Linked DNA regions of Xanthocytophaga agilis. The protein of the gene in region 3 binds, or shares a complex with, the protein of the main gene of each other region. Links are inferred from orthologs where the notes say so. Each region holds a gene or a part of one and is shown on either strand. Other genes may lie near its edges.

Region 1 (10,678 bases), on a different replicon or contig from region 3:
TCATTTGGAATTTTCTGAATGGCCATGGCTGTCAGGCTGGGAAAACAGATTGCCATACCACTTCCTGTAACACATGCTACAGAGGATAAAATGACAAACAGGTTATAATCCAGCCAGAATACTGTTAGTAATAATGAAGCTCCTGTTAGCATTAAGGTCATACCAAGTATTCCAATCTGAACTATATTCATCTTCTTTAAGAATACAGGTAACAAAAACTTAGAAATCAGAGAAGATAATATACTGAATGGAACCAATAATAAACCTGACTTTGCCGCACTGAAATGCATATTTTGTTGCAGTATCAGAGATAAAAGAAATAGATAACCAGAAAAGAAAGCTCCTAATAGCAAACAGGTCCCATTGCCCAAAATGGTAATTGGATGTTGAAATAAAAAGAATTCAATTAGTGGAGTATTTTGACGTTTGCTTCTATAAACAAACAACCAGAGACCTCCTAAAATTAACAGAAGCATAACTCCTGTACTGATAAACTTGTCTTGTATATCTGCAAGGTCATGTACAACATAAGATAATGCAACAATTATTACTGTTAGCAAAACTCCTGACAAGATATCAGGTTTATTTTTGTCATCAGTAGTCTGATCGTTATCTATATATTGGTAAGCCATGTATAGAGCTACGGCGATAACTGGTACATTAATGAAAAAAATCCACTGCCAGCCAAAATAGGTGGCAATCAACCCTCCCAGAGAAAGACCACATCCAGAGCCTATAGCTGCAAATGAACTAAAGATGCCCAATGCCTTATTGCGTTCATGACTTGCTGTAAATGTATTGGTAATGATTGACATAGCAGAGGGCATTGCCATAGCTGCAGCTAACCCCTGTAATGCCCGGAATCCCATTAACCAAGAAAATGAGGGAGCTAAACCGGCTCCTAATGAAGTAATCAGAAACAAAGCACTTCCAGCCAGAAATATTCTTTTTCTCCCCATTACATCCGACAATGTTCCTCCTACAACCAGAAAACCGCCATAGAACAACAGATATACAGTTTGTAGCCATTGGATGGTTTCATTAGCTACCCCAAATTCTGTTTTAATCAATGGCATTGCCAGATTTAAGATGGCAATATCTAATGCTTCAAAGAATATGGCAGTTGAAGCTACTATAAGGATAATATTTTTTCTATTAATCACAATACATACATTTGTTCTACACAAAATTACATATTGCCCATATAAGTGCTATATAAAGTATCAAATACAGAATATTTATACATTTATTATATATTAAACAGAACAGATACACATGTCAAGTACATATAATACTACCTTAGCAGAACATATGTCTAATCCGGCTTTGGTATTGGATTCCAAAGACTATGAAATTTTGCGTTTACTGCAGGAGAACGCGAAAAGTACAGTAAGAGAAATAGCCGCTAAAGTACACCTGAGTACAACACCTGTGCATGATCGGATCAAGCGGATGGAAAACAATGGAGTGATTAAGCAATATGCTGCTCTGGTTGATCGTCGTTTGGTACGTAAAGGGATTATGGTTATCTGTTATGTATCCTTAAAGGAGCATACCAAAAAAGTAGGAGGAAGATTTATTGAAGCTATTCTTCAAATGAGATCTGTCATTGAATGTTATACTATCTCAGGGGAATTTGACTTTATGCTTAAGATCATTGCAGAGAGTATGGATGACTATCATACCTTTTATATCAATGAACTCAGTGAAATCAAAGGTATCCGATACATGCAGAGTATTTTTGTGATGAATGTAATCAAGGATACTCATCAGATTATTTGAGAATGTATTAAGAAGTTGGATTCTGTAATAGCGAGGACAGTGAGTTATCAGGATTCTGGTTATATCTCAAGATTATCAGAGTCCTGATACTTAAATAAAGTAATCAGATTTCTGATAGTGTGAAATTATAATCAGTAGCTTGATATTTTTCCAAAGTGACTGGAATTCCAGTCATTGGCAGAAGCGACCGAAACTCCAGTTAAACAAACTTTTGAACTAAAGTCCAGTCATCTATGAAAGTGAACAGAGTTTAGGTCAATGAAGAAAGTGACCATTATTCGAATATTTCTTGAAAGTGATCGGTATTCCAGTCAAACGCAAAAATGATTTGAATAATGGTCAAAAATATTTTTAATTAGAAATCCATTTGCTTTTGCTGACATCAAGGCCATGAACAGATTTCTGATCATCATTTAGATTGTGCATGATTCGTTGCACACTATTATATATCTTGAGTTATTGTGCAATTGTGTTTCCTCGCAGAAATTCATCTATCTTCATTCGTTTTTTTCCTTCTATCTGCAATTCCTTTATTTCAATCCATCCATCTGTAGTCTTGAATCGCAGATACGTTTTATTATCAGAAGAAACAGATCCAGGCTGTAGAGTTTCTCCATTTGTAGTATAGAATTTCTCTGCCTGAAAAATTTTACACGTTTTTCCATTTACTCTAGTCCACGCACCTGGATAAGGAGAAAGTCCCCTTATAAAATTGTATATCTTCTCAACTGACTGTTCAAAATTGATTTCACATGTTTCTGTAAAAATCTTGGGTGCCATCTTAGCAGGCTTAGACAGATCCTGAGGTATCTGAGGATAATTACCTGTATCTACAGCTGTAACAGTTTTAAGGACAAGTTTCGCCCCTTTATGCATCAAACGTTCATAGACAGTTCCCACATTATCTGTTTCAGAGATAGGTTCATGGTCCTGAAAGATAATATTACCTGTATCTATCTCATGTTGCAGAAAAAAAGTTGAGGCACCAGTTTCTTTTTCCCCGTTAATAATAGCCCAGTTAATAGGCGCAGCTCCACGATAATCAGGTAATAAAGAAGCATGCAGATTAAAAGTACCCTTGGGAGGCATATTCCAAACAACTTCCGGAAGCATTCGAAAAGCAACCACTACCTGCAAATCTGCTTTATAGCTTTTCAATTCTTCTAAAAACTCAGGATTTTTCAGTTTTTCAGGCTGCAGTACAGGAATACTATGTTTAAGCGCAGCTTCTTTTACGGGTGAAGCCACAAGCTTTAATCCTCTTCCTGCGGGTTTATCAGGAGCTGTAATTACAGCAACTACATTGTAATTATTCTCTACCAATATTTCCAGGCTAGGTACTGCAAATTCAGGCGTACCCATAAATATGATTCGCATAACAAAAAATGTTAGATATGTAAATAACTTGTCCAACTCTTCACCAAAAGTAGTATCCTTCAACTGGCTTCCCAAACTTCTTTTATTAGGAATCTACATTCCATATGTGTAACACAAAATAAGAATTCTCCTTTTTGAATAAACCCAATAACAAATAATAACTTTCGAAGAAGTCACTTGCTCTATTCAACGAAAATTCGTATTTTAGCGCTTATCTTACAGACTTCCGCAAGAGTAGTTGGCTCTTGCGGTTTGTTTTTGTCTATACTAATGCAAGAGATAACGTTCAATTTGATTTCTCCGGATCAGTTTTACTCGTCCGGTTCAGGATTTGGTTAACAGGTTCTGCAAGGCTATTGGTATACGTTTTGTAGGACGGCTTGTAGTTACAGCCGTTTTTTTTATTGTCATATATACACTGAATTCAATTAAAAATAAACAACTTAAACATATAAAAAGATGAGTAAGATCTCGTATTACACGCAAGAAGGATTAACTAGGCTTCGGGATGAATTGATAGAGCTACGGACTAAAGGCCGTGCGGATATTGCCAGACAGATTGCTGAAGCCCGTGATAAAGGTGATCTAAGTGAAAATGCAGAGTATGATGCAGCCAAAGATGCACAGGGCCTTCTGGAACTGAAGATATCTAAGCTGGAGGATCTGGTTGCAAATGCACGTTTAATTGATGAGTCTTCTATCGACACATCTCAAGTATCTATCTTGTCGAAAGTGAAGATTAAAAATAAGAAAAATGGAACAACTGTTACCTATACACTGGTATCAGAAGAAGAAGCAGACCTTAAAACCGGAAAAATTTCAGTGCAATCTCCTATTGGAAAAGGATTGTTAGGAAAGAAAGTAGGAGAAGTTGCCTCCATTACAGTTCCTGCCGGGCAAATGGAATTTGAAGTCGTTGATATCACCCGCTAAGAATTTTTCGTTTACTGATTATTAGTATAATACAGATATTGTGTTCAAAAAGATACTATTTTTGGAGAACTCATTTATCCTGATAATCAGTAAACATACTTAAGCATGCCTACCATATTCTCCCGAATCATTGCTGGTGAAATCCCTTGTCACAAAATAGCAGAAAACGAACATTGCTTTGCCTTCCTTGATATTAGTCCGGTAGCAGAAGGACATGTATTGGTAGTACCAAAACAGGAGACTGACTATCTTTTTGATTTAGACAATACAATTTATACGGAATTAATGCTATTCTGTAAAAATCTGGCACCAGCTATTCAGCAAGCAATCCCCTGTCTGCGTATTGGGGTAACTGTTATAGGCCTTGAAGTTCCTCATGCCCATGTACATCTAATTCCGTTAAATTCCATGAATGACATGAATTTCAGCAAGCCAAAGTTACAGATGAGCCAAGAAGCGTTGGCAGAGACAGCCAAACGGATACATAGCTTTGTAAAATAGACAAAATATTCAGCAGATTACCTTAAAATGACAAACCATAGACCACACTCTCACGTAAGAGTCCTCTGTGGCCATTGCTGCAATACATATACTTCATCTTCTGAGTCAGACTAAAAAGACATCTACTTCCATGAAAGACAGTTTTCTTGGGCTCCGAACCACTATCTATAAAGTTAATGATATTATCAAAGCAAAAGAATGGTACTCACAGGTTTTAGGGATCTCTCCTTATTTTGATGAATCCTATTATGTTGGGTTTAATGTAGGTGGCTACGAATTAGGACTACAACCAGAAGAACAATCTTCCGCCTTTAAATCGGATAATGTTGTTACCTATTGGGGTGTCTCTGATATTGAGCTGTCTTTTTACAAACTTATTGCGGCAGGGGCAGTGGCTTATGAACAACCAGAAGAAGTTGGAGAAGGAATAAAAACTGCCTCTGTAAAGGATTTGTGGGGAAATGTTGTTGGCATTATTGAGAACCCTCACTTTGTAGTACAGCCACATATTAGCTGATAGTGTAATATAAGCATAAAATAGAAACTCCCGAAAGTCAGGAACTTTCGGGAGTCTGATCACAAAACTCCTCTTCACTTCAATCTAATGAAGTTGATTTTGTATACATGACCCAGAAAACAGATAGATGGTTGCATGCACTATAAATTTTTTTTACTTTTTATTCAGTAATTATCAGCGATGCATTAGTGTGCCTTTTAGTTAAGCTCTTATCTCGCATATTTGATAAGTTAGAAGTAGCCCCTTAACATAAATTGCTATCTTGCAATAAAAACGCATTTTATGCTGAAAGTTGAAGCATTTCAAGTTGCCGAACAAATCAATATTAAGTCATTTCGTGCTGAGTTTACAGGCGAACCTTACCTGGCTACTAACTATGAAGTGTTTTATGTTCTGGAACATGGAAAGTACTTATATGTACTCAACTATGGAGTAGTTGTATTTGTAGATCACTCAGAGATTGAAAAAAGCGATTTAATCCGGTTTTTAAAAAACTTCTGTGAACGCCCTGTTCGTGAAGACTTTAAAGAAGATTTATTAGTAGAGGTAAATTCACAAAAAAAACTCACATTTAATTATACCTCTCTCATAGTTCCCGAAATAAATGAGCATGCTGTACGAGTTATCATGTTAAATACAGCTCAATCTGTTGCTCTGGAAACATATGAATCTTTGGGGGATGATATTTTGGAAGGGACCAAAAGATTTGCAGAAGAATTGGAAAAGGCTGGCAAAGTAAAGATTTCTCCCAAGAACTTATTGCGTTTCATTGGCCGTACTATCAATGTAAAGAATAGTATTATAGACAATCTATATGTATTCAACTCACCAGATGTGGTCTGGGAAAGTGAATATTTATCCAAACTAGATCATGGATTACGGGAAATGTTTGATATCAACACGCGATTTCGGGCATTAGATTATGAACTTAGAGTAGTACAGGATAACCTGGAACTGTTTACAGACCTATTGCAAAACAGAGAAAGTACTCGATTGGAATGGATTGTAATTGGGTTGATCTTTGTAGAGGTATTAAACCTTATCTTTGGCAAGATCTTCGGAAGTGGGCACTAAAAGGTAAAAATTAATGAATCCGGAAATTTTTATCAACTTTCCGGATTCAGTCTTCATTTACACTCTTAAATGATCCAGTCCAAGGGCTCTTTTTCCAGACGTACGCAATCTGCAAGTGTTGTGCTGTCCAGAATATCAGCAGTGGCATCACGCACCTTACGCATTGTAATCCGAATAGAACAAGTTTCCACATCATTACATTCATCACAAGGCTGGTATCCATTCTGTCTGGCACAAGGAACCCAGGCAAGTGGTCCATCTATGATACGTACTACCTGACCCATTGTAATCTGATCTGGACTTTTTAATAATCCATATCCTCCCGTCTTTCCTCTACGACTAAATAAAATACCATGATTCTTTAGATCTAATAGAATTGCTTCCAGAAACTTTTTAGGAATTCGTTCTTGCTCAGCAATCTCAGCAATCAAGGTTGCATCATTTCCAAAGTCACGTGCAAGAACAAAAAGCGCCTTAAGGGCGTATTTAGCTTTCTTTGATAACATGTCTATGTATATTTTTACAAATATATTAAAAGTCTACAAAATAAGTATAGATTATCTACAAATAGTTAATTTATTACAATGGAGAATATATTTGTTTCTTACATGTTTCCAAAAGTCAACTTTGTGCGCGTTTTTGGGGCTGGCATGCTGTTTTCTATAAAAATATTTACATAGTAATGAACTATCTATCAGTATTTTGCAGTTTTGATTTTCGATTTACATACACACACATTTACTTTCTGGAGGAAACTATTAAATTTGCACCCCTGCAACAAATTACACACACATGCTGTTGGACTTTGAGAAACCTATAGCAGAACTTGAAGCAAAATTAGCTGATATGAAGCAGCTCGCAGAAGGTTCTGATCCTGAGATGCAATCAGCCGTTAAAACGCTGGAACAAAACATCTTGAAATTAAAAAGAGAAACCTATCAAAATCTGACGCGCTGGCAACGGGTACAGCTTTCTCGTCACCCTGATCGGCCTTATACCCTTGATTATATTTACTCTGTTACCGATCAGTTCATAGAATTGCATGGAGATCGTACTGTTTCGGATGATCCGGCAATGGTGGGCGGATTTGGTACTATAGAAGGGCAGACAGTAATGTTTATTGGTCAGCAGAAGGGACGTAATACCAAGCAGCGTCAACAACGTAATTTTGGTATGGCGAATCCGGAAGGCTATCGGAAGGCATTGCGTCTGATGAAAATGGCAGAAAAATTTGGTAAACCGATCATTACTTTTATAGATACTCCAGGCGCATTTCCAGGTATTGAGGCAGAAGAAAGAGGACAGGGTGAAGCTATTGCCCGTAATCTTCGTGAAATGTTTATGCTGAAAGTACCTGTAATCTGTATTATCATTGGAGAAGGTGCTTCGGGAGGAGCCTTGGGAATCGGTATAGGAGATCGGGTATTAATGCTGGAAAATACTTGGTACTCTGTTATCTCTCCAGAATCCTGTTCGTCAATTCTCTGGCGTAGCTGGAATTACAAAGAGCAAGCCGCTGAAGCCCTGAAGTTGACTGCAGAAGATATGAAGCAATTTGGTCTTGTAGATGGCATTATTCCAGAACCTCTCGGTGGTGCGCATACAGATACTACAGGTATGGCACAAACAATCAAGCAGGTTATTACTGATACACTGAAAGAGCTTGGTGCTTTAAGTCCACAACAGAGAATTAATCAGCGCATTGAAAAATTCGGTTCAATGGGTGTATTCAAAGATTAATAGAAGTTCATTTACTGAAAATATCTCCATTGGAAAGTCGTTAATAGAGAATGGTAGGTTATATGTGAAAAACTAATAACTTGCTTGTAACTCTTTAACGACTTTTTCTTTTATGCAGGTTCATGTAATTGATACTGGCTTCTTTAAACTAGATGGAGGAGCAATGTATGGAGTTGTACCCAAAAGTATCTGGCAAAAACTTAATCCTTCTGATGAAAATAATTTGTGCAGTTGGGCAATGCGGTGTTTGTTAATTGAAGACGGCAAGCGTCTGATACTAGTTGATACTGGTTTGGGTAATAAACAGGATGCAAAATTTTTCAGCTATTATTATCTGCATGGTACTGCCAGCCTATTACAGTCTATACAGAATGCCGGATTTTCTCCAGATGAAATTACAGATGTTATTCTGACTCACTTGCACTTTGACCATGTAGGTGGAGCCGTAAGCTGTGATACAGATAAAACGAAATACTTTCCAACTTTTAAAAACGCCCGTTACTGGTCTACACCCAGACATTGGCAATGGGCAATACAACCTAATCCTAGGGAAAAAGCAAGTTTCTTGAAAGAGAATATTCTACCCTTACAGGAAAGTGGCCAATTGCATTGGATTGAAGAAGGGCAAGCTTCACCTTTTGCCAATATAGACTTTCTGTTTGTAGAAGGCCATACAGAAGCGATGTTATTACCTAAAATACAAATTGGTAATCAAACAATTGTGTATATGGCTGATCTCATTCCTTCCACAGGCCATATTGCGTTACCCTATGTAATGAGTTATGATGTAAGGCCCCTACTTACAATGGATGAAAAAGCAACAATTCTAGATCAGGCCGTGGAAAAGGACTGGATTTTATTCTTTGAACATGACCCTATCACAGAGTGTGCTGTTGTACAACATACAGAAAAAGGTATTCGGATAGAGAAACAAGGAGCACTTATAGAATGGCTTGCACTAACAAATCAGTAATAAACTATCTTATAAACATCAGGACTAGAATATGGAAATAGGTTTGGCATTGTCTGGAGGAGGTGCAAGAGGATTTGCACATGTTGGTGTACTTCAGGCGTTATTGGAAGAAGGCTTTGTTCCAACAAAGCTGTCGGGAGCAAGTGCAGGGAGTATTGTATGTGCTTTATATGCTAATGGCTACCTGCCCAAAGATATTATGGATATTTTTCAGAGAGCAAAGATTCGTTCAGTATTTAGTCTCTCAACACAATTAACCGGTTTTCTGAAACTAGGGAAAATAGAAAAATTTCTGGAAACATATCTCCCCCATAATTCATTTGAACAACTCAACATTCCACTAACGATTAATGCTACCGAGATACAGACCGGCGAAATTGTTTACTTCAATTCCGGACCTCTGATCCAACCTATTCTGGCTTCCAGTTGTATACCCGTTTTATTTGAGCCACTTCGTGTTGGCAATAAGTTGCTGGTAGACGGGGGTATACTCAATAATCTGCCCGTAGAACCTCTGCTCAATCAATGCGATTTTATAGTGGGTGTACATAGTAACCCATGTGGAAACACCTTACCAATAATTAACATGCGTACAGTTATGGAACGCAGCTTATTATTAGCTATCCAAAATAATATCCAAGATAGAATCCTGCGCTGTGACTATTTCATCGAACCACCAGAACTTTGTCGGTTTACAACACTAGATGCCAGCAAAGCCCAAGAACTCTTTTCGATTGGATATAAATACACAAAAGAAATAGCCCCGCAATTGAAAAACCTGTATGAAGAAAAACAAAAGGGAAAGGAAATAGGGCACTTGAAACAATAAGTATTTTTTGTATTTGTGAGTCAGGGTCATATATAACTCTTTTTCTCATAAATAAGGATGTAACAAAACAAAAGGATAGAATATGTGTTTTGTTTAAACAGATACAACACATATTTTCGCAGGAAAAATATCAGCTAGCTGATTGTTGATTTATCCTTATTGTATGATGCGTTTTATAGCCCGGCTGTATTTCTGGCTTATAGGCTGGAAAGTGAAGAATGAAGTTCCATCAACATTGAAGAAATATGTAATGATAGGTTTGCCACATACCAGCAACTGGGACTTTCCTATTGCTATGGCAGCATTACTTATTCTTCGTCTCAAGACAAACTATCTTGCCAAAAAAGAACTGTTTCGGTTTCCTCTTGGTATTATTATGCGCGCCTTTGGTGGAATTCCTGTAGATCGTTCCAAACATGGAGGTTTAGTAGATGCCATGATTGACGAGCTTAACAAGCATGATGAAATGATTTTATTAATACCGCCAGAAGGAACCAGAAAATATGTCAAAGACTGGAAAACAGGCTTTTACAGAGTAGCAATGGGGGCTAATGTACCTATAGTACTGGCTTATCTTGATTATGGTCGAAAAACAACCGGACTAAAGGCTGTTTTTTATCCAACCGGTGACTATGAAAAAGATGTAGAAGCAATGAAGTCTTACTATAAAGGCATGAAAGGAAAATATCCTAAGTATCAGAATGTATGATTTAAATATAAATATATCACAGTCTGGATTTATAGAGAATTTTCAAAAGAATCACTTGGGTGCGAACTATAGGACTTCTATCAACGTCTATTTTCTGATAATTATAGATATGCTGATTTTAAAAGCAATATATTGATTATCAACTTAATATTCATATAAATTATACAAAACCATCTTATCAGATTAGAAGGTTTACAAGTTATACCCTATTATTTATCCAATAAAATGTAAGAACTAAACAAC
Region 2 (10,599 bases), on a different replicon or contig from region 3:
TTTGGAACAGATCCTTTATGGCAAAATAATGCAATCTATCCTGTATTACTCCTTGGAGGCTTTACAACCAACTTCATCTGGTGTATGATTCTCAATCAGCGTAATAAGTCCTTTGGTGATTATACTAACTCTCAGACTCCCCTTAGCCGTAATTATTTTTGGGCAATGCTTGCAGGCACAACCTGGTATTTCCAGTTTTTCTTCTACGGCATGGGAGATAACTACTTAAGTGGTGATTTACGGTTTGCTGGTTGGACTATGCACATGGCATTTATTATTACCTTTAGTACATTGTGGGGATTGTTGTTGAAAGAATGGGCGGGTGCAAGCTCCAAAACATTTATGGTTGTTTACATAGGCCTATTTCTGATTGTATTTTCAACTGTATTAATAGGATTAGGCAGCAGCCTGTAAAACAATACCAAATTGCCAAGAACTGATACCTCTTGATTAATTCATTTATAATATGAAACCGTTTATTTACCTGTTTTTAATCTTTATTGCTGGTACGTTAGCAGCACAAACTCTTCAAGTAAAGGACTTGTCATGTGAACACAAAGTCAATCCAATTGGAATAGATGTACGACAGCCTCGCTTGAGCTGGAAGTTGAATAGTGACACCCGAAATACTATACAGGATTCCTATGAAATTCGAGTAGCTACGAAACAGGATTTTTCTGTTCAGAGTCTGGTTTGGAGTTCGGGTAAAGTAAAGTCATCAGAATCGATACTACAAATTTATAAAGGAAAAGCGACAGAATCCGGGAAGCGATATTACTGGCAGGTACGTGTATGGGATACGAATGACAAAGAGTCTGCATGGAGTGAAGCAGCTTTTTGGGAAATGGGAATCCTATTGCCAACTGAGTGGAAAGCCAAATGGATAGCACCTGGAATGCCTGGCGATACACTAAAAGCCAGTTCTGCTTCATTGGCTCGAAAAGAATTTACGATTAACAAACCTATCGCTTCTGCGAGGGTATATGTGACAGCCTATGGTATGTACGAACTTTATCTGAATGGACAGCGGGTTGGACAAGACTTACTGACTCCAGGCTGGACCAGTTATAATAGTAGGCTACAGTATCAGGTTTATGATGTGACAGAACAGGTCAGACAGGGAAAAAATGCAGTAGGTGCTATGATCGGAGATGGGTGGTACAGGGGAACGATAGGCTTTGATAATAGCTGGAATTTTTACGGCAATCAACTGGCATTGCTATGTCAGTTACACGTCCGCTATCAGGATGGATCTCAGGCCATTGTTGGAACAGATGAAACATGGAAGGCAACTCAGGATAGCCCTGTACGCAGCTCTGAGATTTACAACGGAGAGGTATATGATGCCCGTATGGAAAAGAAAGGCTGGAATGTTGTGGGGTTTAATGATAAAAGCTGGCATAAAGTACGCTTAGTGACTCATACCTTTTCCAATTTGATAGGTTCTGCTGGTGTACCCGTACGAAAAATACAAGAGATTAAGCCTAAAAATATATTTCGGACTCCGGAAGGAACACTAGTTGCCGATATGGGGCAAAATATGGTAGGATGGATTCGATTAAAAGTAAGCGGCTCTGCTGGTACAAAAGTCGTATTACGTCACAGTGAGATTCTGGACAAGAAAGGAAACTTCTATACAGCTAATCTTCGTCAGGCTAAACAACGCATTGAATATATCCTTAAAGGAGAGGGTGAAGAGACCTTTGAGCCACATTTTACCTTTCAGGGCTTCCGCTTTGTTGCTATAGAAGGATTTCCTGGAGATATAAAGCCTGAGAACCTAACAGGCATTGTCATTCATTCAGACATGAAGCCTATCGGTACATTTGAGTGCTCAAATGCATTAGTCAACCAGTTACAACATAATATTCAATGGGGACAAAAAGGCAATTTTGTGGATGTACCTACAGACTGCCCTCAACGGGATGAACGTCTTGGATGGACAGGTGATGCACAGGTATTTTGTCGCACTGCTGGATTTAATATGGATGTAGCTGCTTTTTTCACCAAATGGATGCGTGATGTAGCAGCAGATCAGTATTCAGATGGAGGTGTTCCGTTTGTTATTCCGGATGTTTTAAAGAAGGTGATGAAAGGAACCTCTGCTGGTTGGGGGGACGTAGCCCTGATTACACCTTATACCTTATACCAAATTTATGGGGATAAACAGATGCTGGAAATACAATATCCAAGTATGAAAGCCTATGTGGAATATATTCATTCCAAAGCTGGCAAATCAAATATCTGGAGAGGAGGAAGTGTGTTTGGTGACTGGCTTTTTTACAGACCAGGGATAAATAGTCATCCAGAACCAGACGGATATACAAATAATGACTACATAGCTACAGCTTTTTATGCCTATTCAACCCACCTGCTTAAAGAAACTGCACATATCCTGGGCAAACAGGAAGATGAGAGTCAGTATGCTAAATTGTTTGAACAGATTAGGGAGACATTTATCAAGGAATATGTAACACCTGCTGGACGCATTGCTTCCGACTCGCAAACCGCCTATGTATTAGCTTTAATGTTTAACTTACTACCTGCAGATCTGAAGCCAATGGCTACTCAGCATCTTGTAGATGATATCAAAAGTCGTAGAAATCATCTATCGACAGGATTTTTAGGTACACCCTATCTATGTCATGTGCTTTCAGACAATGGGCATACAGAGGTAGGTTACGATTTATTACTACAGGAGTTCTATCCGTCATGGCTCTATCCTGTTAAAATGGGAGCAACTACGATCTGGGAACGTTGGGATGGAATGAAACCAGACAGTACGTTTCAGGATGAAGGAATGAATTCATTTAATCACTATGCGTATGGTGCTATTGGTGATTGGATGTATCGGGTTGTAGCAGGTATTGAAGTTGGCAAGCCTGGGTATAAACATATTCTTATCCAGCCTCAATTACCATCAGATGGCCGACTTACCTATGCAAAGGCCAGCGTGAACAGCCCATACGGAGAAATTATGTCAGGTTGGGAACAGAAAAACGGACAATTGAAAGTTACCATCACTATCCCTGCCAATACAACAGCAACTATTCGGTTGCCAAGAAGTAATGCTTCTGATATCAAAGAGAATGGGCAAGCTCTCACTGCTGCTAACAAGTCAGCAAAAATGGATAAAGATACAACAGTAATAGAAGTAGGATCAGGACAATATGTATTTGAATATCCTTTGAAATAGAAAAGAGCATTACAAAAAATAGCCCATATTCAGAATATGGGCTATTTTTTTGCGAGGTGTATATTCTTAGTTGTTAACCACAATTACTACAGGGCCTTTCTTTGCTTGTGTTACTACAGAAGGTGCCAGCATGGCTGCATTCAAACTCTCTACCAACTCCTTCGCATGTTGATCTACTTGCTGTTTAATATCTTTCCAAACCATATTGTGCCACATCTTATCTCCCTCTACACGATATGGATATTTATCAGCAGTTGTAAGTGCGTTTAAAGAAACACGTGCCTGGTGAGTAAAATTGGTAATTTCATAACTATATTGTTTATCTCCTTCATGAATACGAAGTGCAACTACATAAAAAATAGTACCTTTTGAGTATTCATTACCAGAGGTAACTTTACTGACATATTGAAATGCTCCAACTCCTTTGAAGATACCTTGTTCGTTACGCATCTTTGCCTCTTGTGCATCAACAGGATGCTTAGTATGATTATCAAACCAATTCCATGCATTGGTTACCGCTGCATCGGGTGTCAGACGTGCATTATAGGCAAGTGTATCAGTATATCTTACTTTAGGCAATTGAGCCCACACAGATACTACACAAAATAACATTACTACTGTTGATGTAAAGATCTTCATGCTGGATCAGATTTATATGCTTGACAATGTGGCTTATATAGAGGGTCTTACGTAGAAGCCTAGCTAAAGGTTTATGTATAAAAATACATTTTCTTACTCGTTAAGCCTGTATTTCTGCCTATGCTAAGTTCGCTAGAATCACTTGTATCTATAGTTGATTTGCAATTGATATACTACAAGTGCATGTATTTTCTTAAGTATTATATTACAGGAGTAATGTGCAGGACGTGAGATATTAAAAAAGTTATATTTTTAAATATAATATCTGCTTAATCATTTAGTGAAAAAGTCATAAATGAATTGGTGCACAATATGTACTATAGTTTAAATAGACTACTTATATCTGGAAAAGTTATATAAACTACATTTAGAAGAGCCTTTAATGTATTTTTTTTATGCCTTTAGAGATGACTTCAATTATTCTTTTGATTTATAAATGGATTTGTGCCCTGTTTTATCTTTGATCACCGCAGTATGGACGAAGTAGGCGAAGCAGTATTGTATGCTTTTATCTATAAATCTTACATAAGCTTTCTGCAAAAAGTTTTTAAAAGAGTTTACCTCTTACATAAAAAGAGCCCCACTCTGTTGAATAGGGCTCTTTTTATGTAAAGAATTTTATCTATTATAATCCTTTAAAGTCAAAAGTCTCCAGATAAGAAGTTGTGAACTTACCAGTTCTAAATCCTTCATCATCCATCAGTCGGATGTGGAATGGAATAGTTGTTTTGATACCTTCAATAACGAATTCCTGTAAGGCACGTTTCATCCGTACAATAGCCTCTTCACGAGTCTGAGCACTTACGATCAATTTAGCAATCATAGAGTCATAATTTGGAGGTATTGTATAGCCTGCATATACATGACTATCTACACGTACTCCATGTCCTCCCGGCAGGTGTAGATTCAGAATTTTACCTGGGCTTGGGCGGAAACCATTAGCGGGATCTTCCGCATTGATACGGCACTCAATGGCATGCAAGTTAGGCTCATAGTTATTACCAGAAATAGGTACACCTGCAGCCACCTTAATTTGCTCTTTAATCAAATCAAAATCTGTTACTTCTTCTGTAATAGGATGCTCTACCTGAATACGGGTATTCATTTCCATAAAGTAGAAATCACCATGTTTGTCTACCAGAAACTCTATAGTACCAGCACCTTCATAGTTAATGGCACTAGCACCTTTGATCGCTGCTTCGCCCATTTTACGGCGTAATTCAGGTGTAATAATTGGTGAGGGCGTTTCTTCCACCAACTTCTGATGACGGCGCTGAATCGAACAATCTCTTTCTGACAGGTGACATACCTTACCATATTGATCTCCTACCACCTGAATCTCTATATGGCGAGGCTCCTCAATATATTTCTCCATATAGAGACCATCGTTTCCAAAAGAGGCTCCTGCTTCCATTTTTGCATCATTCCATGCTTTCTCAAATCCATCTTCATCACGAATGATTCGCATCCCTTTTCCACCGCCACCAGCAGTTGCTTTGATAATAACCGGATATTTGATTGCCTTAGCCAGCTCTTTTCCTTCTTCAAGAGAACCTAATAAACCATCAGAACCTGGAATAGTAGGTACTCCGGCAGCTTTCATAGTTGCTTTGGCAGATGATTTATCACCCATTGATTCAATCATCTCTGGTGATGGTCCTATGAACTTAATATTGTATTCCTGACAAATACGGGAAAAATCTGCATTTTCAGATAAAAAACCGTATCCAGGGTGAATTGCATCTGCATTTGTAATTTCGGCAGCTGCAATAATATTGGGTATATTCAGATAGGATTGTCGGCTGGGAGGAGGACCGATACATACAGCTTCATCTGCAAAGCGAACGTGTAGGCTATCTTTATCTGCTGTAGAGTAAACGGCAACTGTTTTGATCCCCATCTCGCGGCACGTACGAATAACACGTAATGCAATCTCACCGCGATTGGCAATTAATATTTTTTTAAACATATAACAATAGATGAGAAATGGGTAAGGAAGTAAGAGTATAATTGAGTGAATAAACAAGCTATCTACTGACGAAGTCAGATCTTGTAAAGCTTATTTATTCAACTACTCAATTGCTCATTTACACATTCAGTAAATTAGTTTGGCTCTACAATAAATAGAGGCTGATCATATTCAACAGGAGTAGCATTTTCTACCAATACTTTTACAATACGACCTGATACTTCACTCTCGATCTCATTGAACAGCTTCATTGCTTCAATAATGCAAACTACCTGACCCTTTTTGACTTCTGCCCCAACTTCTACAAAAGCAGGTGTTTCAGGATTAGATGAACGGTAGAATGTTCCGATCATAGGAGAACGAACAATAACAGTATTGCTTGATGCAGCTACAGGTTCCGCTGCAGGTATAGATACTACAGGCTGAGTAGCTACAGTCTGAACAACAGGAGCAATTGGAGTTGCAACAGGAGCAAATATTTGCTGAGAGGTTGTTTCAATTGCCTTGGTTACAAGACTACTGCTACGTTTTACATTTAATTTAAAGCTTTCTGTTTCAATATTTACCTCGTCAAGTCCGGATTTGGCAATAAAGTCAATAAGATCTTGGATTTCTTTTGCTTTCATGTTTCTATTTTACGTTTGTCGTGTTATATCTGGTTAGTGTGCCAGTTTGCACAGATAGTTATTCATCAGGAAATTATCTCTATAGAAAATTAAGCCTGAACAAATACATTAAGCGAATTTACTTCCGTCATACGCCCATTTCATATATGCGGCACCCCAAGTAAAACCACCCCCAAATGCTGCAAAAATAATATTATCACCTTTCTTTAAAAGATGCTCATAATCCCATAAAGCCAATGGTAATGTAGCATCTGTCGTATTACCATACTTGTGGATATTGATCATTACTTTATCTTCCCCAATTCCCATGCGTTGAGATGTAGCGCTGATAATTCGTAAGTTTGCCTGATGTGGACATAACCAAGCAATATCGTCAGATGTTAAATGATTACGCTCCATTACTTCTGCCGCAACATCAGCCATATTTTTTACAGCAAACTTAAATACCGTAGCTCCTTCCTGATGAATAAAGTGCTCCCGATTCGTTACTGTTTCAATGCTGGGTGGACGACGGCTTCCACCTGATTTTTGAACCAGATATTCCACTCCAGATCCATCTGTTTTGAGTACAAAATCCTGCAAACCATAACTAGGATCTGTAGAAGGTTCTATTAGTACGGCGCCAGCTCCATCACCAAAAATAATACAGGTAGTACGATCCTGATAATCAACAATAGATGACATCTTATCCGCTCCTACTACAATAATCTTCTTGTAACGTCCTGTCTCAATAAACTGAGAAGCTGTCACCATTGAGAATAAAAATCCTGAACATGCAGCCTGCACATCATAGCTAAATGCTTTTTTTGCCCCAACCATATCAGAGATAAGGTTAGCTGTAGCTGGAAAAACAAAGTCAGGGGTAGTGGTGCAACAGATTATTAAATCAATATCCAGAGGATCTGTATTTGTCTTTTTTAGTAGTCCTTCTACGGCCTTAGCCCCCATATGTGAACTGCCTTGATTTTCTCCTTTTAAAATTCTCCGTTCCTTGATCCCTGTGCGACTAGTGATCCATTCATCATTAGTGTCTACCATCTTTTCCAGTTCTGCATTGGTCAACACATAGTCAGGTACGTACCCATGGATACCTGTAATTACAGCTTTAATGGCGGTCATTCGAATGAGTTAAAATTGAATAGAGAAAAGGATAAAAGTTAGATGAGATAAGAACACAAAAATGAATTTAGTGCCTTTATTACTCTTATTCTAACTTTTAACCTTTTAGTAAAATAGTATGTATATAAAAGAAAAACTGGCTCAAAAGCATGGAGAGTACCAGTTTTTTTGAGCCAGTTTAAACAGATTTATTTTCCAAGGCTTGTTTAATCTTTGTAAGAACTTTTGATTCCACCATTTTAACTGCAAGTGAAATCATGTTTTTCACGGCAAGAGGGGATGAGATTCCGTGTCCAATAACAACATTTCCGTTTACTCCCAGAATCGGACTTCCTCCAATCGCTTCATAATTGAATTCACTTAAGAAGGAATCTTCAATTCCACGGCGATGGAATATGTCATAAAATGATTCTGACATCTTAAGAATAATGTTTCCGGTAAAACCATCACATATTAGGACATCTGCTTTGTCTGTAAACAAATCCCGTCCTTCAATATTGCCGATAAAGTTAATCTTCTTATTTACTTTAAGAAGTTGATGAGCCTGTTGTGAGATCAGGTTTCCTTTTTGTTCTTCCTCTCCTATGTTAACCAGCCCTACACGAGGGTTAGCAATGTTTAACACACTTTTAGCATACACACTACCCAGTTCAGCAAATTGATCCAGCACTTCAGGCTTACAATCTGCATTGGCTCCAACATCCAGTATTACACCATGTCCTCCATCCTGTTTTGGATAAAAAGATGCTATAGTAGGACGTAGTATACCTTCGAGTGGCTTTACGCTAAACATAGATCCCACCATCATTGCCCCTGTATTACCCGCGCTACAAAATGCGTCTACCTTGCCTTCTTTCAAAAGATGAAAGCCAATGGCAATACTAGATCGTGTTTTCTGAGTAAGTGCTTTGGTCGGATGTTCGGCCATAGCAATTATTTCAGGCGCATGTATTACTTCAACAACAGAAGTAGAAAAGGCAGGCACATGTAAAAGAGCTTGAATTACATCTTCCTGACCTACCAGAATTAACTCAACATCGGCGGGCAAGGCTTCACCGGCTAATAATGTACCTTCGACAATAGCTTCGGGGGCAAAATCACCTCCCATTGCGTCTATCGCAATTTTCATGTAGGCGTTTAGTGGCTGGTGGAAAAATAAAACAGGCAAGTAGCAATAGGCAATCAGCAATAAAAGTTACTCAACTGCGTGTTGCCTATTGCTACTTGCCTATTGATTTTGCTTGCTCAACAATACAACAATTCTGTGTATTAAGCAATAGCAGTGTAGTTTTCAATAACTACTTTGCCATTATAGTATAGATCTCCGTTTACAACGTATGCACGATGACGTATGTGAGGAGTTTCTGTCGATTGGCAGATAGAGATAGCTTTAGGTGTAGCTACGTCATGCGTACGACGTTTGTCCCGACGGGTTTTGGAAATCTTTCGTTTAGGATGTGCCATTTTCTATTTTAATTTATTGTTTTTTACAAAGGATTTGGTAATTGTTTTATAGAGTTTTTCTTCTTAATTAATAAAGAGAAAACCCTGATTGTATTAATTATTATTCAATTTTCGCAATGCTGCCCAACGCGGATCTATATTTTCTTCGTCCTTCTCTTCTGAAGTTTCCTCCTCCTCTTTAGATCTATAAACTAACAAGCCTTCCTCATTTTCTTCATATTGCTGATCTGCAAATTTAGGATGGATCTTTTTCATTGGGATCGCCAAAACTATAAACTCATAAATATATTGAGCTACATTTATGGTTGCTGTATGACGATTAATAATTTCAATCTCATCTGTGAGTTCCTTATCATCCTCTCCAAACTTCAGAATATGCTTTTCCTCTATATCTAGAGGATAGTCAAATTGTTCTAATGAACGATCACACGTTAACTCAATACTACCTGTAATATGAAAGTTCAGCTGAATCATTGTTGCTGACTTATCCAGGTACAACTCCACTTTAAATACTCCATTCTCAACCAGACTATTTTCAAATAGTTTGAAAAAACTGTTGTTTCCCTTAAAATCAAATGTATAGGCCTTATCTTTAAGGCCGATAATGTCTATATCAAAGTCTTTCAGATCTTTCACGGGACACCCTCCAAAAATTAGAACCGCAAAGGTAAATATATATTTTTGATTTAGAAACATCTTTCTTGAAGATTTTATCACTTTTGTTGATTTCTGGTATTGTACTTAAAGTTGAAAAGATCGATAAAGATTATACAGGTTTACTGCTTTTCGGTTGAGAGTAAGGTTTATCCTATTTCTTGCTGGTAATCACGCTATACATTGATGTATTTTTGTAGTAAAACAGTTTACTATTGAATTGAATTTTACATCGTATAGCCAGCGTTTAGTATGAAAAAAGTACTTGTTTCTGCCAGCCTGATTGTTTTAGGATGGTTCACCCAAACAAATGCCCAGACAAAATTACATTTGGGGCTCACCAGTGCATATAACGGAACATTTGTATTGGACAAAGGATTATCCGAAGATCCTCGTTATAGTGCGAAACCTACCTACAATTTTGCTCCTATTGGATTTACGGCAGGAGTAGACTTTGGAAGAGGATTTGGCTTACAATTAGAGTCTATCTTCTCAAAACAAGGACAGGTTTTTGAAATTATAGATGTGGCAAAACAAGTTATAGGACAACGAAATGTAGATTTGAGTTACATTCATTTACCTCTGTTGTTACGTTCCTTTGGTACTGGCACTGCCCGTACACGTTTCAACTTTATGTTTGGTCCTCAATTATCATTACTTACAAACGGTAAAGAGATCTATGATCAGTACAGAGCCGGAACGTTACAGTTACCTCCAGGCGCAGATGCTCCTACCGATCCAAATACGGGTGAACCGGTAAAAGTAAATTCAGATGGGACATATGAATACCCAGCTACCAAGCAAACTATATTTAGTACAGAAGCTAAGAATGCGATAGAAAGATTTAAGAAAACAGATGTCCAGATTGCATTTGGGATAGGTGCTGATATTGATCTTGGGAATAATCTATATCTATCTACACAGGTTCGGGC
Region 3 (10,467 bases):
AGATGACCCTGGAAGAAAAAGTTGGTCAGCTTAATCAGGTAAATGGCGGCATAATGACAGGACCTGCAGCTGAAGGTGATCCAGGAGCAAAAGCCAAACTGGATATGTCACGCAAAGGAATGGTAGGTTCCTTTTTAAATGTAACAGGAGCCAAAGAAACACGTGCAGTTCAGGAGATAGCAGTAAAAGAAAGCAGACTAGGTATACCTTTGTTGTTTGCATTTGATGTAATTCATGGTTATAAAACTATTTTTCCAATTCCATTGGCAGAAACCTGTAGCTGGGATCTTGCTCTGATGGAGAAATCTGCCTCTATGGCTGCAGCGGAAGCCTCTGCCGCAGGTTTGCACTGGACCTTTGCGCCTATGGTAGATATTGCACGTGATCCTCGCTGGGGAAGGGTGATGGAGGGAGCTGGCGAGGACACCTATCTGGGAAGTAAAGCCTCTTATGCACGTGTAAAAGGATTTCAGGGAGATTTGACAGATGTATATCATGTAATGGCTTGCATGAAACATTTTGCAGCTTATGGATTGGCAGAAGGTGGTCGAGAATACAATACAGTTGATTTATCCCGATATGCACTGCATGATATCTATCTTCCTCCGTTTAAAGCTGGAGTTGATGCAGGCGCTGCAACGGTTATGAACTCTTTTAATATAGTAGATGGTATCCCTGCCAGTGGGAATAAATATCTGGTTACTGATGTATTAAAAAATCAATGGAAGTTTAAAGGTTTTGTTGTATCAGATTGGGCTTCATTTGGTGAGATGATTACCCATGGTTATGCAGCAGATGGGAAAGATGCTGCTTTAAAAGCATTCAATGCTGGCTCAGATATGGACATGGAATCAAGAGTTGTGATCGAAAATATGGTTCAGCTTGTGAAAGAAGGTAAGGTGACACAAGCTCGTCTGGATGATGCGGTGAGTCGGATCTTATATTATAAGTTTAAGCTTGGCCTATTTGAAGATCCCTATAAATTTAGTGATGAACGTCGGGAATCTGTTACACTGCTAAACGATAAATTTGTTCAGGCAGCACGAGAGGCATCACAAAGATCTATGATCCTATTAAAAAATGATAATAATACTCTTCCTTTATCAAAAACTACTAAAAACATTGCAGTCATTGGGCAATTAGCTGATAGCCAAGCAGACGCATTGGATTTCTGGATTGCAAAAGGTGATCCTAAAGATGTAGTTACTATTTTACAGGGAATAAAAAATAAAGTTCCTCAAAGTAATGTTTCTTTTGCAAAGGGATATACGATTACTGCGGATGGTAGTAATGCTTTGTATAATTCAACAGAAACGACAATCGCAGATGCAGTAAATACAGCAAAATCAGCAGATGTAGTTATTACTGTTGTAGGTTTATCTGGTAAAGTTGCCGGGGAAGCTCGTGCACTTACCAATATTGAAATTCCGACAGAACAAATGAAAGTGTTGCAAGCGGTGAAGGCAACAGGTAAACCTGTGATTGTAGTGATAAGTACTGGCCGACCTATGGTTATCCCCTGGTTGTCTCAACATGTTCCAGCAATCTTATATGCTTGGATGCCATGTACTCAGGGAGGAAATGCTGCTGCCGATATACTGTTTGGGGACTATAATCCTTCTGCTAAGACAACCATGTCTTTTCCTTATACAACAGGACAAATCCCTGTTTATTACAACCAGAAAAGCACGGGCAGACCTTACCAGGATGAACCTAACTCGCCTGGTAACTTCTGGGTTTCCCGTTATCGGGATGCTCCCAATGGCCCATTATACCCATTTGGATATGGATTAAGCTATACTACCTTTGATTACTCCGCCCCCACACTCAATAAAGCAGAATTAAATCGTGGAGAAAATCTGATAGTAAAAGTAATCATAAAGAATACAGGAAAATATGATGGTGAAGAGATTGCACAGCTTTATATACGAGATATGGTAGCCTCTCTGGTACGTCCGATAAAAGAACTAAGGGGATTTCAGAAGATCATGTTAAAAGCAGGTGAAAGCAAAGAAGTAACTTTTACATTAACCAATTCAGATCTGTCTTTTTATGATGGGGAAGGAAAATTACATTTAGAGCCTGGTACTTTCAAAGTATTTATCGGTGGAAATTCACGGGATGTCAAAGAAGCTTCATTTTCGTTAAAATAAGGATGCCTCTTTAAAAGTATTTTATATTAATGGTTTATGAGGAAATTCTATACTGCTTTTACTTTAAAATCCTCATTTATGAAATGTTCATCTGACAATTCGCAATTTTTATCTAATGTTTTTAAAGGTTTATCTAAAATTTTTGTACTGTTATATTATACATGCTATTTTAGCATCGTAAGAAATACAGATAGTAATTCTAACACAGAATATTATCTTGTTTTTCTTTCCATAGCTGGTTGAAGGATCTTGGGGGTAAGACTGGTGTAAGGCACCGTCTTCCCCAGGTATCTTATCCCAAGCTTTTACATTCCTTCTCCTCCCCATATTTTATACATAATGCTCTTTCTTTGTAACCCTTCTTTTAGTTAATCAAATTCAAAAAATACTTTTTTAGATTAGCGAATTGTCTTGTACGAACAAAATATCAAGTACGATTTAGTTTGGTAAGTTAATGTTTGAAAGATAAAAGAAGCTACCTATCACTTAAAACTACCAAACATAGATCCATCAGACAACACAAATATCACAAATAATATAAAGAGTGGGATGAGGATCAATGATTGAGCAAATAAGGATATAGTATAGAAGATCATCAAGGTTATTACTATAGGGTGCCACTGTTTCGTTTTTTTTAATAAGATACTATATGAAACAAACTCTGCAATAAACACTACTATTGAACCGTCTGAAAAGAATAAATACGATATCCATTGTTTGAAATAGGGCGATGAAATAATTAGTATGTCCTTTTGCATTGCCCAGTCTATAAATAATGGCAAAAAAGTAAGGCAAACCACTAAAACAGGTATATGCAGAAGTATTACTATATATTTATTGACCATAAGATGTTTTTGCACCATTAATATGGATGAATCATTAATTAAATGCCACTATCCTAATGAAAATCCTAAACAAAGGGATGTGAAACAACAAGGGATATAGACCTTATCACATCCACACTTAAACCATGATTCTCCTGTATTCTATCACTAACAGGTATTTTAGCACCTATGAAATCATAATAGTGAATTGTAGCAATAGGCCAGTATTCTCCTCCTTACTTAGTTCTGTAAAAAGATAAGTCACTTCTTCAACATCCTTATCACGCAAATCCTAGTCGATAAAGGCAATCAATTCTTCTCTTTGTGGTGTATGCTTTTTCAGAAAACCTTTTAGGATTTCTTTTCGTGGATTTTGACTCATACTGTATATAATCTAGATGTCTAATGACATTTATAATGGAATTAGATACAAAGTAAATGGATGCATTTTGCCTATTTTAAAACTTTGCTGAACGGCAAAACAGGTAATTACCTATAAGCTAACCACTATGTAGAAAACGTTCGAGGTTGATTAATGTGGTTAAGTGGGATCAGGAAGAAAAATTACTTAATACAAGATACCAATTTGTAGGAAAAACATCAGGACAGAAGGCAGGGCTTGAACCTGCAATATGATAGTGGTTTCCCCTATCAACTCCTCACTTTGTGGAGGCGTGTCTTCCAATTTCACCACTTCTGTCAGACAAATATACAAAGAAGATAGTATACTTAACTAATGTCCCTTCAGCGAGGAAAGTAAAGAGCGCCGAGTTAATCCTGTCTACTGCCATGGAACCATTGGACTGACCCATTCAGATAGATAAACAACCCTAAAGATATTCCGGAGGTGTTTATTTCAATTTTAAAATATTCTGTATTACTGAATGATTCCTGAGTTTCTAAAAAGTAAAGAAATCAAATAGCCTAAACTAATTCGTTATTCACATCCTTCTAGATACTATCACTCTGCAAATCAGACTGCATTTAATATCTTTCTTTTTTGTTCTTCAAATTCGCTATCTGTTAAGATCCTCTTTTCTTTCAGTTTTGCCAGTTTCTCTAGCTCATCTGTAAGAGAAACTTTAGGTGTTTCCAGATTTTGTGGTACAATTACTGTTTTAGGATCGCGGCTATTAGCCCAGACAATAGCAATTACCCAACCAATTACAGTCCAACCCATGAACAGATTAATTAAAGTAATGGACATAAGATTACGTCTAATCAAACCAACAATGGTAGGCAAAAAAATAAATGAACAAAAAGAGAATTCCACCAATCTAATATAAGAACTGATATCCCATGTGTGTAGTAATTAATTGTGCTCCATCTTCTCTTTAATATATTAATACTTTAACAGGTAAGTTTTGTGTTTTGCCTTAGCTCATCAAACAAAACAAGATGCTTTTTTCATTTTAAGCGAATTTTGGAGAAAAGGGCATAAAAAAAGCCTTAAAAACAATGTTTTAAGGCTTTTTTATTTTGTTGACCCACTAGGATTCGAACCTAGAATGACTGAACCAAAATCAGTAGTGTTACCATTACACCATGGGTCAATACCAGCTTGTTGTGCTTGAATTGGATTGCAAAAGTATTAAAAAAAAGATATCTGTCAATGGTCCGTGCGAAAAATATTTATAAAAATCTAGTAAAATGTTTTCAACAAACTGATAATCAGATTCCAAATCAAATAACTTTTTTATCGAAAATCGCTTTTACCGCTCCAGATACTTTACTACTTCATGCATTGCTTCCGAAATATAGGAGCCATTATAAGGCCCGAACCAATTCATATCACGAGTTTCGGAGGCGGTCCAATCGTAGTAGGCATCAGGAGTCACATAGCCAATGTACCCACCATTAAAGCTAGTAATAAACAGAGGACGTTGCTGCCACTGAGCAAAAGGCTGTACCAGAGGCGTAAGCTCACCTGAAAAGTCGCAAGGGCCTCCAACCCAGATCACATTGCCTATCCGCAAACCTTTCACTACAGAAGGATAATTGCCATATAATGAATAAAATACCCAGGGACGGATACGCCAGTTTTCTGTAATACGAAAATGAGGGTCTCGCAAAGGTAATGGTAAGGATATTATTCGTAGCTCTTTCTGGTAAGTTAACGGTATAGTGGGTAATCCGGCTGTAATCTTTTGGGCAAGTAGACTAGCTTCCATTTCAAGCATCTTCCATTCTGTTGGGCCATCTATTTCTGCCCGATGGCTTCCAACTGTCCCTGCACAAAATGCAGCAAAGTCAATAAGAGAATCACTTTCCAATGTATCTACCAGTACACCTGGATAATCGCGTGAAAGGCGGATGTCTTTATCTGAGATAATAGTAGGGTGTGCCGAGAAAGAAGCTAGTATGGCTCTTGCTCCAGACTTTTTACGAATCTCCATTACTCGGAGCAATGAATCTGTAGGATTACTTTTTCGCAAACGATTCTCAACCAGTTCTCCCGCAGGTAAGGCAATTGCTCCAATAGCAGCTTTTTCTTTATTCTGACTAGCAAGGCGAATAGACTCCAAAAAACGATCAGCAATAAAAGTCACAATATTCGGATCATACTCACCAGAGATCAGAAGTCCCACTATCTTATCAGCCCAGCCGCCAATGCTGTTGTGTGAATGTGTAGCACACAGATATACCTGATCAATAGACATTCCTATTTCAGGTAGACGCTTTGCTAAAGCATTAGTAACTTCCGGAGCAATGATAAGTAGATCTGCACTCAACAAAGCTACCTTCTGAACCCCATTGTCAAACACAAATGTCCGAACCCAGATAGAATCATGAATAGCAGTATATTTTTTGCCTCGTCGTTGCCCATACCCAGCTGTTGGCATAGGATAATCAGGTGTAATACTCACCTTAGCCCATCCTACTTGTAATGTGTCTGCATTTAGATTTTTTTTGACTGGAGGCAGCAGTGCTACGTTTTCTCTGAATTGCTGGTAATAGGACATCTCCTTATATGGAGTGCGATCTACGGGACGAAATAAGGCTACTCCAGCCACTACTAAGAAGATTATTATAAAAAGAAAAAAACGCTTTACGCGTTTTTTAGTAAAGAAACTCATGGAAAGCCAGTTTACAGGAGAATACGATGAAATGTATCGTAATTATATATAATTAAGTTTTTTGCGATCCAGATTACGGCTGATAGTTGCTCTCACCTCCCAGATTTCCATAATCTGGTCTGAATGTAAGAAATCTGGATTGAATTGTGGATTATCTGATACAATGACAATCCCTCCTGACTTATCTAGTAGGTTATGAATGCGTTTTATAATAATTCCATCTATTGATACAATTACATACATTTTATCATTCTTCAGATTTCTCCAGTTCTCTACAAATTGGGTAACCACTAAATCACCAGGGCGTAATGTTTCTTGCATACTGTCTCCTTCTACTTCAAATACACGGTAGGTTCCTTCTGAAAAGCCAGGAATAGAATAGGTCGGCAGAGTCTGAATAAATTCCGGATCACCATATCCCACCAGATAACCTGCCCGGGCCTTTACAGGAACAAAAGCTGTATTTTCTTCACCTGCTCGGTCTGTAGTAACAACCAAAATGCGCATATCACCACCTGTAATACGGGGATTTCCGTTCACAGGTTGTGTAACAGGTTGCACTACTGGCTGTACTGTACCATATAAAATAAATTCAGGTGTGGTATGATATATCTGTGATAACTTTTGAAGTACATCTGAAGGAATCTGAACCTGAGACTGGGTTTCGTAAATAGCAATACGAGACCGGGATTTGCCTATTTTATCGGCAACTTCCTGCTGGTTCAGATTGGTTTTCTGACGTAGCGATTTCAGACGTTCAGCTTGATTGGACATGATTCGTTAGGAAAGAAATGAATCAGAGAAAATAGTAATAAGTATTTAGTATCTAAAATCTTTTAAACTTACAAAGATAGTACTTTGTTCGGGAAACGAACCTTTTACACCTTTCATTTTTTTTATTACATACCTGCTTTCTGAAACAGGTTTCTCTTTTCGCTTCATACAAGTACTCTTATTTTCACGCACTTTAAACAAATAACGAAATATGTTACTTTTTCATCTCTGAAATATATTTCTGTTTGTCTTAGCCTTGTCAATCAGAGGCATATTATATTCTTTTACTTATTCGTCTATTTTTTAGCTATGCTATCCAAAACATACGGCTGCGCCGTTTATGGGGTTAATGCCTTTCCTATTACTATCGAAGTAAGTGTTGGTCAGGGGCAACATTTTTTCCTGGTAGGTTTACCAGACAGTGCTGTCAAGGAAAGTCAACAACGTGTTGAAACAGCCATTAAACATATTGGCTTTCGCATGCCACGTACCAAAGTTGTTGTTAACCTTGCTCCTGCTGATATTCGGAAAGAAGGTTCTGCTTATGACTTACCTATTGCCTTGGGTATACTTGTCGCTTCTGAACAACTCTCTACACAAATATTGGACCAGTACATTATTATGGGAGAACTGGCACTAGATGGTACCTTACGTCCTATTAAAGGAGTACTGCCAATTGCCATTGAAGCCCGTAAAAATGGATACAAAGGTTTTATTTTGCCTAAAGAGAATGCAGCTGAAGCAGCCATTGTCAATAATCTGGATGTAATTGGTGTAGGGAATCTTAATGATGCAGTAGAGTTTCTGGAAGGAAAGCTTACTATTGAACCTTTAGTGTCTGATACACGGGAAATATTTTTCAATACACAAAATGAATATGAAGCGGACTTTTCCAATGTGCAGGGACAGGAAAACATCAAACGGGCATTGGAGATTGCAGCCGCAGGTGGTCATAATGTAATCATGATTGGCCCTCCCGGAGCTGGAAAAACAATGCTGGCAAAACGGTTACCTTCTATTCTTCCTCCACTTACTTTGCCGGAAGCATTGGAAACAACCAAGATCCATTCCGTGGCAGGCAAATTAGGTAGTTTGGCAGCACTGGTATCCAGAAGGCCGTTTCGTAGTCCCCATCATACCATTAGTGATGCAGCATTGGTTGGAGGAGGGGGTATTCCTCAGCCTGGTGAAATATCGTTGTCACATAACGGCGTTCTGTTTCTGGATGAACTACCTGAGTTTAAACGCACAGTTCTAGAAGTGATGCGACAGCCACTGGAAGAACGGAAAGTGGTGATTTCGAGAACCCGTCAGACGGTAGAGTTTCCAGCCAACTTTATGTTGATCGCCAGTATGAATCCTTGTCCTTGTGGGTATTACAACCACCCGGAAAAAGACTGTGTTTGTGGTCCGGGAGTAGTACACCGCTATTTGAGTAAAATTAGTGGTCCACTGCTGGACCGAATTGATCTGCATGTAGAAGTAACTCCGGTTTCCTTTGATGAAATGACTGCTAACCGCAAGTCTGAAAGTAGTGCTCAGATTCGGGAAAGAGTAATCAAAGCCCGCAATATTCAAACTCAACGTTTTGAATCTTACAAAGGTATACATGCCAATGCCATGATGCCACCTGAAATAGTGAAACAAATGTGTGAGATTGATACAGTAGGTAAGAACCTGTTGAAGCGTGCGATGGAACGTCTTAATTTATCTGCGAGAGCTTACGATCGTATTCTAAAAGTGGCTAGAACGATTGCAGACTTAGCCAACAGTGAAGCCATATTGACAGAACACATTGCTGAAGCTATACAATACCGTAGTCTGGACCGCGAAAACTGGGCTGGGGAGTAGTGTATTGACGTGAAAAATAAATTAACTGTAAGAGATAAAAATAAAAGCTTTGATTCTCAACGAACTATTTAGAATAGATAGTTCGTTGAGAAACGTCAAAAATCCCTTATTTCAACATCTCCAATAGAGATGTTAAGCGGTTTTTTAATTCTTTGCGATGTACAATAAAGTCAAGAAAGCCATGTTCCAAGACAAACTCGGCACTCTGAAAGTCTTTGGGAAGATCTTTGCCTATCGTTTCACGAATAACGCGAGGTCCAGCAAAACCAATCATTGCACCCGGCTCTGCTATGTTAAAATCACCTAGCATGGCGAAAGAAGCTGTAACACCTCCAGTAGTTGGATCAGTTAACAAAGAGATGTAGGGAATACCTGCTTCATTTAATAATGCTAATTTGGCAGAAGTTTTGGCCATTTGCATAAGTGAGTACCCTGCTTCCATCATTCGGGCACCTCCTGAACGGGAAATCATCAGGAAAGGAATCTTGTGTTGTAATGAGTAATCAATAGCCCGTGCAATCTTTTCACCCACTACAGAACCCATAGATCCGCCAATAAACGCAAAGTCCATACAAGCTACCACTACATCCACATTATTCATTTTACCATATCCAGAACGGAGAGCATCTTTTAAACCCGTTTTCTTTTGAGAAGCAATTACACGCTCAGGGTATTTCTTGGTATCTGTAAACTGTAGTGGATCTCCTGAGGTCATTTGCGTATCCAGTTCTGTAAACTCATTGTTATCAAACAGAAGCTCGAAGTATTCTACAGAACCTACCTTCTCATGATAGTTGCAATGAATACACGTGTAAGCATTCACTTTGAGCTCACGGGTATGCATTACTTTTTTACATTCAGGACATTTGTACCAGATTCCATCCGGTGTTTCTTTTTTTAATTCTGTAGGCGTATTGATGCCTTTTTCTTTTCTGATAAACCAGGACATGTTCTTTCGTAGGGAGTAAAAGTCGGATTTGAATATAAGACACTATACGAGCATACTGATAACTATAAAAACTCAGCACGTATACATATTCAGAGATCTTATCTTTTTGTTTCTAAACTGATTTTTTTGTTGAACAAAAATAAACACACAGAAGTTTATACACTTCTATTGATAATCAATACAATAACTCTAATAAGTCAGGCTAAATAACTAATTAATACAATAGTCCAGAACAAAAATGTCAGGCTATTGTTATTTCCGGGGTCAAATATACATCCTGAATGGCATTAAGCAATGCCACCCCCTCATTCATTGGGCGTTGAAATGCTTTTCTGCCTGATATCAGACCCATACCACCTGCACGTTTATTGATCACAGCAGTTTTTACAGCATCCTCAAAATCAGATGATCCTGAGGCTCCTCCTGAATTGATCAATCCGGCACGTCCCATATAACAATTAGCTACCTGATAGCGGCACAGATCAATAGGGTGGTCGGAGGTTAGCTGTGTATAGATGCGTTCATCGAGTTTTCCATAACTGCTGGCTCCTGTATTTAACGCTTTGTATCCACCGTTATTTTCTGGCAATTTCTGTTTGATAATATCTGCCTGGATAGTTACACCCAGATGATTTGCCTGTCCGGTTAGGTCTGCTGAAACATGATAGTCCGTACCTTCTTTTTTAAATGCAGAGTTGCGGGTATAGCACCAAAGGATAGTTGCCATTCCAAGTGCATGAGCTTCTTCAAAAGCTTTTGATATTTCAACAATTTCACGTGTGGCATCATCCGAACCAAAATATACTGTGGCTCCAATGGCTACTGCTCCCAGATTCCAT

The links.
Region 1: the proteins of accD (region 3) and QNI22_RS17100 are in contact, whole or in part, in a solved structure (PDB 8UXZ), measured with the Escherichia coli proteins. The link is inferred for Xanthocytophaga agilis from one-to-one orthologs.
Region 2: the proteins of accD (region 3) and accB are in contact, whole or in part, in a solved structure (PDB 8UXZ), measured with the Escherichia coli proteins. The link is inferred for Xanthocytophaga agilis from one-to-one orthologs.

Annotation. Positions count from the first base shown.
Region 1 is NZ_JASJOU010000005.1:314,214-324,891, forward strand. Bases 5,980-8,950 are described here. They hold QNI22_RS17100 (acetyl-CoA carboxylase carboxyltransferase subunit alpha), read left to right. Parts: upstream 5,980-6,976; coding sequence 6,977-7,924; downstream 7,925-8,950. Other genes in these bases: QNI22_RS17090 (RMD1 family protein), read left to right, coding at 5,980-6,184; QNI22_RS17095 (RrF2 family transcriptional regulator), read right to left, coding at 6,250-6,690; QNI22_RS17105 (MBL fold metallo-hydrolase), read left to right, coding at 8,037-8,897; QNI22_RS17110 (patatin-like phospholipase family protein), read left to right, coding at 8,929-8,950. In the rest of the region: QNI22_RS17060 (MFS transporter), read right to left, coding at 1-1,163; QNI22_RS17065 (Lrp/AsnC family transcriptional regulator), read left to right, coding at 1,276-1,782; fmt (methionyl-tRNA formyltransferase), read right to left, coding at 2,239-3,159; transcription elongation factor GreA, read left to right, coding at 3,619-4,092; QNI22_RS17080 (HIT family protein), read left to right, coding at 4,198-4,593; QNI22_RS17085 (VOC family protein), read left to right, coding at 4,724-5,110; more of QNI22_RS17090, read left to right, coding at 5,393-5,979; more of QNI22_RS17110, read left to right, coding at 8,951-9,726; QNI22_RS17115 (lysophospholipid acyltransferase family protein), read left to right, coding at 9,890-10,435. UniProt on the Escherichia coli protein: Component of the acetyl coenzyme A carboxylase (ACC) complex. First, biotin carboxylase catalyzes the carboxylation of biotin on its carrier protein (BCCP) and then the CO(2) group is transferred by the carboxyltransferase to acetyl-CoA to form malonyl-CoA.
Region 2 is NZ_JASJOU010000005.1:327,145-337,743, reverse strand. Bases 4,685-7,601 are described here. They hold accB (acetyl-CoA carboxylase biotin carboxyl carrier protein), read right to left. Parts: upstream 6,431-7,601; coding sequence 5,939-6,430; downstream 4,685-5,938. Other genes in these bases: QNI22_RS17150 (beta-ketoacyl-ACP synthase III), read right to left, coding at 6,539-7,549; accC (acetyl-CoA carboxylase biotin carboxylase subunit), read right to left, coding at 4,685-5,804. Also shown: L-rhamnose/proton symporter RhaT, read left to right, coding at 1-414; QNI22_RS17170 (family 78 glycoside hydrolase catalytic domain), read left to right, coding at 467-3,196; QNI22_RS17165 (hypothetical protein), read right to left, coding at 3,263-3,835; more of accC, read right to left, coding at 4,461-4,684; phosphate acyltransferase PlsX, read right to left, coding at 7,728-8,678; rpmF (50S ribosomal protein L32), read right to left, coding at 8,819-9,013; QNI22_RS17135 (YceD family protein), read right to left, coding at 9,107-9,709; QNI22_RS17130 (outer membrane beta-barrel protein), read left to right, coding at 9,920-10,599. UniProt on the Escherichia coli protein: This protein is a component of the acetyl coenzyme A carboxylase complex; first, biotin carboxylase catalyzes the carboxylation of the carrier protein and then the transcarboxylase transfers the carboxyl group to form malonyl-CoA.
Region 3 is NZ_JASJOU010000010.1:331,792-342,258, reverse strand. Bases 7,708-10,467 are described here. They hold accD (acetyl-CoA carboxylase, carboxyltransferase subunit beta), read right to left. Parts: upstream 9,629-10,467; coding sequence 8,786-9,628; downstream 7,708-8,785. Other genes in these bases: QNI22_RS26115 (class I fructose-bisphosphate aldolase), read right to left, coding at 9,870-10,467; QNI22_RS26125 (YifB family Mg chelatase-like AAA ATPase), read left to right, coding at 7,708-8,679. Also shown: beta-glucosidase BglX, read left to right, coding at 1-2,153; QNI22_RS26145 (superinfection immunity protein), read right to left, coding at 3,951-4,250; QNI22_RS26135 (neutral/alkaline non-lysosomal ceramidase N-terminal domain-containing protein), read right to left, coding at 4,690-6,054; QNI22_RS26130 (XRE family transcriptional regulator), read right to left, coding at 6,097-6,828; more of QNI22_RS26125, read left to right, coding at 7,138-7,707.